One region of the Paenibacillus sp. 276b genome, then DNA from elsewhere that is predicted to be linked to it. Evidence: predicted binding sites of a transcription regulator. Region 1 holds the regulator's gene; each other region holds the start of a gene.

Region 1 (3,273 bases):
TCCCAAGTGGTCATCGGAGCTTTGACAAGAAATGTACTCATAAAGAGGTACAGGAATGCTAGTCCGATCAGAAAAATAGGAAACAGAAGACTGCGTCCTTTAAATACGTCCTCACCTGGTGTGCCAGAAACCGGTTTACCGCTTTTTTTACGTTGCTGATTCAACTGCTTAGAATTTTTTCGAACCGTTCTCTCGAACGAACGCGACATGAGAATCCCCCTTAGATGTTCTTTGTATCGGCTTACATAATTGCAAACCAACATTTCCCCCTATAATTTGCAACCTCTAGATAACAGGAAAAAACCTAAATATCATAATGATATCATTAGGTTTCCTTAATGTTTGAGTTTGCCTTGGTGGCCTTGATCGTTCTCATCATCTACAATTTCAATCGTATCCAGTTGTTGTCTGAAATTGCTTCGAATGTTATTCAAATAGATTTCTCTAAGTTTGGCACGTTCAGCGAGCTCTTCCTCTGTCAATCCAGTGGATTTTTGCTTACGGGCCAATTCATTAATACGTGCTACCAGACTATCTATATCCAAGCTTGTCCCCTCCAAAAATACAAAGTCATATTAACTTTGACATGTTAAGGGCAGCTTGTCAAGCTGACACGCATTAGCGCGTGTGGATATGCAGCTTTAATCTGTGAATTGAGGCAGTATTAAGACTTGCCCCACCTGTATTGAAGTTGAATGAAGTTGATTCACTTTCTTGATTGCTTCTATATATACACGTGTATCCATTGTTTCAGGTTTGTGATCCAATGATATACTCCATAGCGTATCTCCTTGTGAAACTGCCATCTTCCCCCCAGGCAACAGATCGTTCTCATTGCCAGCGAACACAGTCAATACTGTACTGCATCCAACCAGTATAATTAAGCTTACGATTATTAATTTCAAGACCCAAGTTGGGACATTACCTTTTGCAAAAACCTTTTTAAAATTCCTTATGTTAGTTTCAACCACTTCTGAATGCACCGGTTCGTAAATACTTTGATAAGTAGAATATCTCATTAAATATCGACCTCCAAACGTTTGTTCCTATCCTGTTGAAATTAATATAACACGAACACATGTTTTGTACAATAACTTTTTAGAACAATTGTTCGCTTTTTTTTGTTGATACTACATTCTATTATCTTTCTTCTATTGTATTGGAATTGTCATTTGCAGTATTTGATTAGACCAAAAGAAAATTTTCATCTTAATTTGCAAAAAAACATTGATTTTATGGCATTTTATTTAGAACTTATGTTTGTACGAACGGAGGTTCTATGTTATAATTTTCCCAAACGTTACTAAAATGGGGTTGATACGGTATGTCGAAGATATCCAGCAGGCAACAGGCTATTCTGGAGTTTATACGCAATGAAGTCCGGTTGAAGGGGTATCCTCCTTCCGTACGCGAAATTGGTGAAGCCGTTGGGTTGGCTTCCAGCTCTACAGTACATGGACATCTGGATCGTTTGGAGAAGAAAGGTCTGATTAGACGTGACCCAACCAAACCAAGAGCCATTGAACTTCTCAGCCAGGAAGAGTCAGAGCATTCACATCAGTTTGCTCACAGCGTTGCTCGCATTCCTGTCGTGGGTAAAGTTACTGCAGGGGTTCCGATCACAGCAACAGAAAATATCGAAGATTACTTCCCTCTTCCTACGCATTATGTAGGCGAACAGAAAGTATTTATGCTTTCGGTCGTGGGAGACAGTATGGTTGAAGCAGGCATTGTTAACGGAGACTATGTTATCGTACGTCAGCAGCAAACTGCAGATAACGGCGATATCGTAGTAGCCATGACTGAAGACGATGAAGCAACGGTAAAAACGTTCTACAAAGAGAAAGATCATATTCGTCTTCAACCGGAAAATTCGACTTTTGAACCGTTGCGTTTGAAACACGTTAGCATCCTGGGCAAAGTCATTGGCCTTTTCCGTGATATTCATTAATATGTATTGAATTTGTACAGAAGTCTCACAATAAGATACATAAAGAGGTTGTCCCGTTCAACGGGACAACCTCTTTTTTTTTATACAACTTATATTGTTCTACGTTAGTAGATTATTCGCTGCGTTTAAGAATGCTTTTATGATGAGAGAACACATCAAAACTCTGTTGACCATGGTAGGAACCCATTCCACTTTCTCCTACGCCGCCAAACGGAAGATAATGTGATGTCATATGAGACAATGTATCATTAATGCAACCACCACCAAAAGATACTTGATTCAGAACCTGATTCTGCAGATCCTCATCCTGAGTGAAGAGATATAATGCCAGTGGTTTTGGACGGCGGACAATCTCATCTAGCAAGGGATTGAGGTCGGTATACTTAAATACAGGAAGAACTGGACCAAAGATCTCTTCTTGCATCACTGGGGATTTCCAATCCACTTCGCCCAGTACTGTTGGTTCAATGAGCAGCTGATCACGTTCAGAATGTCCACCGATCATTGTTTTGCCATCTTGGAGTAACACCGATAAACGATCAAAGTTACGTGCGTTGACAATGTGCGGGAAATCAGCATTTCTCATCACATCGTCTCCAAATTTATCCTGAATTTCTGCACCGATCAATTCCAATAATTTGTCATGTACTTCCTCGTGCACAAGCAAATAGTCTGGAGCGACACAGGTTTGCCCAGCATTCAGGAATTTACCGCGCACAATGCGCTGAGCTGCCAGCTTCAAATCTGCATCCTGGTGGACAATGACCGGACTCTTACCACCTAGTTCTAACGTAACTGGAGTCAAATGCTCAGCAGCTGCCTTCATAACAATGCGGCCAACACCTGTACTGCCTGTAAAGAAAATATAATCAAACTTTTCTTTCAACAATGCCGTACTCGTCTCGACTTCCCCTTCCATAACTGCCAGGTACTCACTAGGAAATATCTCATGAATCAAATCATAAGTCAGACGTGACACGGCTGGGGTTAATTCAGACGGCTTAATAATGGCACAGTTACCCGCAGCAATGGCTCCAATTAGAGGGCCGAAAGCCAGTTGGAACGGATAGTTCCATGGTGCAATAATAAGAGCAACTCCATAAGGTTCAGGATAAATTAAGCTTGTTCCATCAGGTATAGCAGAATTTGTAGGCACAGGTTTTGGTGTAGCCCATTCCTCCAAATGTTCCAATGCAAAATCCAGTTCACCCAACACGATCCGAATCTCAGAGCCATAAGCCTCTACTTCAGATTTATTTAGATCCGCACGAAGTGCGTCAAGAATACGTTGCTGATATTTCTCAATTCCATGTCTCAATTGC
Region 2 (3,273 bases), on a different contig from region 1:
TTTTCATATCGAGGGCAATAGCTCTCCCTTCTTCATCTTAAGTTTGGGATACTGAAAGTTATTTTTCAACGCAGCTTTGGAGCTTTAAAGGAAACGATGTTTCAGAGTGAAGAAGATAATGTTATTTGACTTGCTTTTAGATGGCGTTACTGCAGAAAGCTTTACGGGGCATTTCGAATTAAACATCCTACTATTCTGACAAAGTTTAAGCCTTTTTTAACTCCTAAGCATCAATCTTCGTATTAGATGAAGAATATAAGAAAGTATAAATAAAAATACTTGCTACCTAAAAAGTCAGCAAGTATTATATATTGAAAATATCATGTGGAATGGAATTAGAAGAGACCCTGGCTCATGATACTTAATTATCATTAACATCGACTATTACCGAAGATCGTAGTTTACTGTAAAGAGAACACGGCTGAAATCTTACGTTAGAATGATTGGGTTCGTGAGATCTAAGATGTCCAAAAACACATCATGCGCGCTTGGTTAAGACATACGAGGTATTTTGACACAAGTCTCAGTAATAGTGTTTAGCCTTTGAATAGCATCGTCTCAGGATGACGATCCAGTAAAAGTGAAAACAGTTAAACTCTCCTGCTACTCCCCTCTTGGTAACAAACGATGGAATCACTTCCCTTACTCGTGTACGGATGATTCGCAACAAAGGTTTAAACTTGTATGGTCCCTCCTCAATTTTACCTTACCACTGCTCAATATTATTTACATATGTTATCTCTAATGATTTATACCACAGTTTTGAACAGTTACTATGTAAAAATGTTAAAAGCTATACACCAAAGATGTACAGCTTAGCGACGGTAATTCTATCCTCCTCTCCCCTGCCTTATCTTAATTTATGCTGATGTTGATTGACGATTAATTCTAGGAGTCCAAGTTTAAGTGATTGCATGACATCCTCTTTTGGCATTTTAATATACTTAGCAAGCTGCTCCATCTCATCTTCAAAAATATCAACGATTTTCATGAAAGCATCTTGATCTCCCGCCCTAGCGAGTTCAACCAATCCTATGAACTCAGTTTCATTGACAACATTTTTAACGTCTTCTTTTTCCATTTGTTCACCGCCTGTTGTGAGATTTGCAGCTCAAGAGCAACTTCCTTTTCAGATTTCCCATCTAGGTATATGGCATGGATTATCTTCTTTCCTACTTCGTTATTGATAAGGTTAAATATGTCTTGAACAAAAAACTTAGAAACAGAAGAACTTTCAAATGATTCAATGGAGTTGATATCAAATACCATACCAAACTCCTTGTTAGCAGAGACTTTGCAACGATATTGCAATCGCCATGCTATTTTCTTTAGTTCAGAGCTATACATATCTTTTGTCATTTCCATTTAGATCACCCCTCTATATATAAGGTAAAAAACGGAAGTATTTAACAACCAACAAGAACAAATGTTCTTATTTTATTTTACTTTATCATGTATAATTCATCCAGTTAAAAGTTGTAAAATGACTCTCACATTTACCTTTATTTATAAGAAGGAGGGGAGGGAATGGACATTGAAACTTTAATCCAGTTGGTACCAAATTTCGGGTTTCCTATTGTAATTACGTTTATGCTGCTGAAATATTTGATGGATAACATCAAAGAAAAATTTGATACTTTAGACAAGACTCTTAAAGAATTGATGACTCTAATCAAAGATCAAAAAAATCAGCATTGATTTTCTACATGTGTAAGTTAGTCACCGATTGGTGTTTCGGCATCAATCGGTTCGTTTTGTTCCTTGTCTCAGACATGAACTAATTATCTTAGAATAGCCTGTGGTAATTACAAGTTTACTCACCTCCTTTCCTACTCTTAACATACGAAGTGCTTTTAGGACTTAACAGCGAAAATACTTAAATTAATTTAATATGGAATATTTGGAAGCGTTGTAATATAAGCGTTTACGATGAATATGTGTCACTAGTTTCATTACAAAATTGTTAGAAATGGAATTTGTATCAATCTTCACTTGAGTAGGCGTGCTTATAAAGAATTCTTACAAGAATCTAAAATACCGTTGATCGTAGATCGTAGACTAATTACAGTCTTAGCTTAACTTCGGTATGATTATTGAATTTAAGGAATACTCTCTGAAGATTTTCATAGAATAGACTGTAGAACCTTGAAATAATGCAGAAATCAAAGGATTTCTCACAATAAACGAACACTTGTATGCGTTTAATTGTGTCACACAATTGTGTCACTTGAATGTGATGCATAACATGGGTGTCAAAAAGCCTGATTTAACAATGTTTTTTGATATACTTTATATATCAATCTGTTAATGTCGCTAAATATAGTCACACAATTGTGTGACTATATTTTTCTTTACTTAATGGCGCGATGTACTCTATAATTAACAATATAATCCTCTAAATTGGAATGTTAAGTGGGGGTGATTGAGAGTTGGAATATAGAGGTGTATCACCTGGGGAAAAGGAAGATAATTACGACGACGTTCTTTATAGTGAACGTACTCTATCTTTCTTAAGAAGCAAATTAGATGATTTCGCTATTGCAATCTTTTTGAAGATTGTAAAAGAGAATAAAGATCATCGAGGATTTGTGAAGACAAGATTAGAAGACTACCGCAGCAAAAGGTTCTATATAGACCATGCGATCTTGATCTTAGATGCTCAGGGGTTCATAGCGAGCAATAAAGATGGCACTATGAATCCCTACTTTCTAACGGATAGAGGTAGACAACTCTTAAACCTCGTCATCAATGAAAGAAATGAACAGAAGAAACAAGCGCTTAAAAGGAGTGACCAATAAACGATGAAAATTAATGAGCAGCTCATTAATACTGGCTCTCCTAAACAGTTTGTTATCGGTCTAGGTGTTGGTGGCTGTAGGCTTGCTGCTGATTTTAGAGGACAACCTACTCATTTCCTCAGCACTTCTAAATCTGAATTACTTGAACATGTTGTATCAGTTCCTAGTGAAACAGAAATTGCAGATGTGATAAAGCATTTTGTCAGCAGAAATGCAACCGTATAGAACTGAATTTGTCTTAAATAAAAATTGAAGTAAGGAAGGGTTGAACTCGATATGAGCAAAATGGATTTAAATAATCTTGGATTTATGAGAAAAATGCTTTCTCCATTTGTATTTAGCGAGAGCATACAGGCTGAAATGGAAAGGCTCCCGAATCAAGTTATAATTGGATTAGGTCAGGGTGGCGGTAGAATGGCTGCTGAGTTATCTAGGTTCGGGCACCCTACATATTTATTCAACTCTTCCAAATCAG
Region 3 (3,273 bases), on a different contig from region 1:
AAAGTTTAATTCAACGACATCCGTAGATTCTGAGCAATGATTTCCCACTCATCTTCATGAATCAGTGGTTTCGCTTGAACATGAATTTGAGTACGATGCTGTATAATTCGTTCTTTATGTTGTGGAAGCATCATGCGGCTCGATTCCCATAATCCATTGGCCTCCAGTTTTTTGCTCATTTGTAATGCCCCCCAATTTTAGATGCTCTATCGATCGCTTGACCCGCAGCCGTAATGGAGCTCGCTCGCAGAATGGAGATGTCGCCAAATCGATCCTTAATGTCGTCCATCACCTGATCAATGGCTCGTTTCTGCTCTTGATCATCAAAGAAAGAGAGTTGATATGTATCCGCGTTGGATAATTGAGACAGGGATACGCCTACACGGCGCACAGGTTGCCCATCCCAATGTTGATGGAATATGCGTTTGGAAAACTTGCACACATCAACGGTTATGTTTGTAGGATCAGACAGTTTAACCTGCCTGTGAAAACCAGTGGGGTGATCAAAATCTGCTCCCGATACACTTACAGAAATGACACTACCCATCAGCCCCTTTTTACGGGCTCTTCTGCACACTTCTGTACAGATATCGAGAATAACCACTTCAATCTCCCATGCTTCTGTAAAATCTCTGGGCAGGGTCATTCCGTTTCCAATATCCTTTTGTGTACTGTGTGTGTTGACGGTTACCGGCGAATTGTCGAGTCCATTGGCAACTCTCCAGATGACTTCTCCATTAACACCCCATTTGCTTCTTAATTTGGAAAGAGGCGTATTCGCCAAGTCTTTAATGGTTCGGATACCCATCTTCCACAGATGCTTTTCCATCCTTGAACCGATCCCCCACATATCTCGGATAGGTTTTTGGCCAATATGTTTATGCAGCTCATCTTTTTTTAAATGGAATACGCCTCCTTCCACCTTTTTTGCGATCATATCACAGCAAAGCTTACTAATTATTTTGTTCTCCCCAATGCCAGCCCTGGCATAGACGCCGGTAGCATTAAAGATTTTGTCTTGAATCTGTTTTGCCAAGTCCACTGGATCATTCGCAAACAGATGAAGTGAGCCTGTCACGTCAATAAACATCTCGTCAATACTATATGGCTCTACTTGGTCTGAAAACTCCTCCATAATACTCATAATTTGAGTCGAAACTTCAATGTATTCCTGCATATGTGGTCTAACAATAATTAACTCGGGACACTTCTGAAGGGATTGCCAAAGTGGTTCAGCAGTCGACACACCCTTAGCTTTTGCCAAAGGACAAGCTGCCAATATGATACCAGATCGTCTTGCAGGATCTCCCGCTACTGCTAGAGGCTTATCCCGATATTCAGGCATCTTTGCCTTCTCAACGGATGCATAAAAGCTCTGCATATCAATTAACATGATTGTTCTTTGCTTAGCCATCATTTTTCACTCCCGCACAAAAAAATAAGAACACTTGTTTGCTCTTATTATATAACGAACACACGTTCTTTATGCAAGAGGTAAATATTTATAATACCAGAAGGACTCCAATCTTATGTATTTAACACCATTGAACCCTTACATATAAAAAATTATTTTGTGCAGACTAACCTCCGGTTAAAGAATTGCTAAAAAAGGAGCTAACATAATTATGAAACCATATTTTACTGGTTATATCCCAAGTCCACTCGATAAGAGAGACATTTCTATGGAAGCATTTCTACCCACTTTTAATATTGCTGAACAAGTAGACTATACCAATGATATGTCACCAATACGCCCTCAAGGTAATGAAGGTACCTGTGTTGCATTTGCGGCGGTGGTCGGAGTCAAAGAGTACCAAGAGAAGAAAGAGCATGAACACACAATTGAGCTCTCCCCCCGTTATCTATATCAAAAGTGTAAAGAGCTTGATGGAATTCCAGATGAAGAAGGAACTTACCCCCGCGTTGCAGTGAAAGTATTATATGATCAAGGATGCTGCGAAGAGTCCTATTGGCCTTACATCGCTTGTGAACTAGGTACTCCGCAAATAGGAGCGGATGAGAATGCCGCTAAGTATCGAATAAAAGCGTTCGCTAGCCTAAATTCCATCTCCTCAATGAAGCGCAGTCTTGTCATTAACGGCCCGTTTATTGCAGGTGTGGTTGTTTTTGAAGAGTCTTGGTTTAACGAGCAAACTGATCGTACTGGAGTTATCGGTATGCCACCGGAAGACTTAATTTCAAATGGTGGTCATGCTATCTGTATCGTTGGATATGACAATACCACCAAACGTTTCAAGTTCAAGAATTCATGGGGAGATGGATGGGGAGAACGTGGATACGGATACTTGCCTTATGAGTACATGAAAAGATATTGTACTGAGGCTTGGAGTTCTACCGATCTGATTGATAATCCGGAAGCGATTATTAAAGCTAAAGAAAATATTCTTGATCGTTTTGATGAAGATTATGTCGTCCCCCGTACAGATAAATTAGGAATTACGTACCATTAGTCAGGAGACACTATGATCATTCTTACCGATGAAAACACCGGTGCCCACATTAGTTTAAAAACAGGAGAACAAATGCGTATTGACTTACGCTCCAACATCTCAACCGGTTACAAATGGCTAGAAGAAGAACTGCCGGACATAGAAACTTTATCTCTGGACAACTCTAGATCCCTGGGTGGCAACTCCAAACTAATTGGCAGTTCAAATACTCGCTCCTGGCTGTTTTCAGCCACAGGCCACGGTTCGGGTAGAATTGCTTTGGTCTACACACAGCCCTGGGACGTGAACGCTGAAAAAAAGTGGTTTAAAATTACGTTCGAAGTAACTTAGAAACTTAAATAATATAGTACTGCATAAATAAACGGCGATTGTTTCTCTACGCATGTAGGAATCAATCGCCGTCTCTTCGCTCTTCAGCTTATTTTTGTTGTAATTAATGACTGCTCGGCATTATTCAAGTATATTTCTATAAACTTTTCTTTGGATACGTTCTACTACAATGTTAAATGGAAGGTTTCTATTCTCATTTTGGCTCAGTGATGCAGTAGAATGTTTAATGACATTAAGGTCACCGGCACAAGTATGGGAAGCAAGCACATCGTTGCGTATCGAAATATGTTTCTTAGCTACTCTTCTCAATACGTCTAAGTACATAAGAGGCTAATGTAAAAAGGTCGACAGCATCTTCTTCAGGCAAGTTCCATTCATATCGTGCAGCATGAGCAGTTGTATTCCTGAATGTACCAAACAACCCCTTGGTTAGATTCACAAATCCCTTTTGCTCGCTTTTTTCAGATTCCGT

What was found. Region 1 encodes LexA, which represses DNA repair genes until DNA is damaged. Its sites were predicted from a motif close to CGAACATATGTTCG; they were not measured.
Region 2: BLV50_RS27670 (sigma-70 RNA polymerase sigma factor region 4 domain-containing protein) is a predicted target of LexA. The motif match lies at 1,420-1,433, and genes of this name have one in related genera.
Region 3: BLV50_RS27465 (DNA polymerase IV) is a predicted target of LexA. The motif match lies at 1,470-1,483, and genes of this name have one in related genera.

What each region holds. Positions count from the first base shown of each region.
Region 1 is NZ_FNRR01000001.1:2,191,420-2,194,692, forward strand. Features, by position in the region: gene BLV50_RS09265 (hypothetical protein) at 1-209, opposite strand, end outside; gene BLV50_RS09270 (DUF896 domain-containing protein) at 336-545, opposite strand; gene BLV50_RS09275 (LysM peptidoglycan-binding domain-containing protein) at 642-1,019, opposite strand; gene lexA (transcriptional repressor LexA) at 1,325-1,951, shown strand; gene BLV50_RS09285 (aldehyde dehydrogenase) at 2,064-3,273, opposite strand, start outside.
Region 2 is NZ_FNRR01000008.1:149,232-152,504, reverse strand. Features, by position in the region: gene BLV50_RS27675 (helix-turn-helix domain-containing protein) at 851-1,081, opposite strand; gene BLV50_RS27670 (sigma-70 RNA polymerase sigma factor region 4 domain-containing protein) at 1,033-1,365, opposite strand; gene BLV50_RS32955 (hypothetical protein) at 1,528-1,698, shown strand; gene BLV50_RS27665 (hypothetical protein) at 2,430-2,798, shown strand; gene BLV50_RS27660 (hypothetical protein) at 2,802-3,023, shown strand; gene BLV50_RS27655 (FtsZ/tubulin family protein) at 3,075-3,273, shown strand, end outside.
Region 3 is NZ_FNRR01000008.1:109,139-112,411, forward strand. Features, by position in the region: gene BLV50_RS32570 (YolD-like family protein) at 6-179, opposite strand; gene BLV50_RS27465 (DNA polymerase IV) at 176-1,414, opposite strand; gene BLV50_RS27470 (C1 family peptidase) at 1,626-2,471, shown strand; gene BLV50_RS27475 (protease inhibitor I42 family protein) at 2,484-2,801, shown strand; gene BLV50_RS27480 (TIGR02391 family protein) at 3,094-3,273, opposite strand, start outside.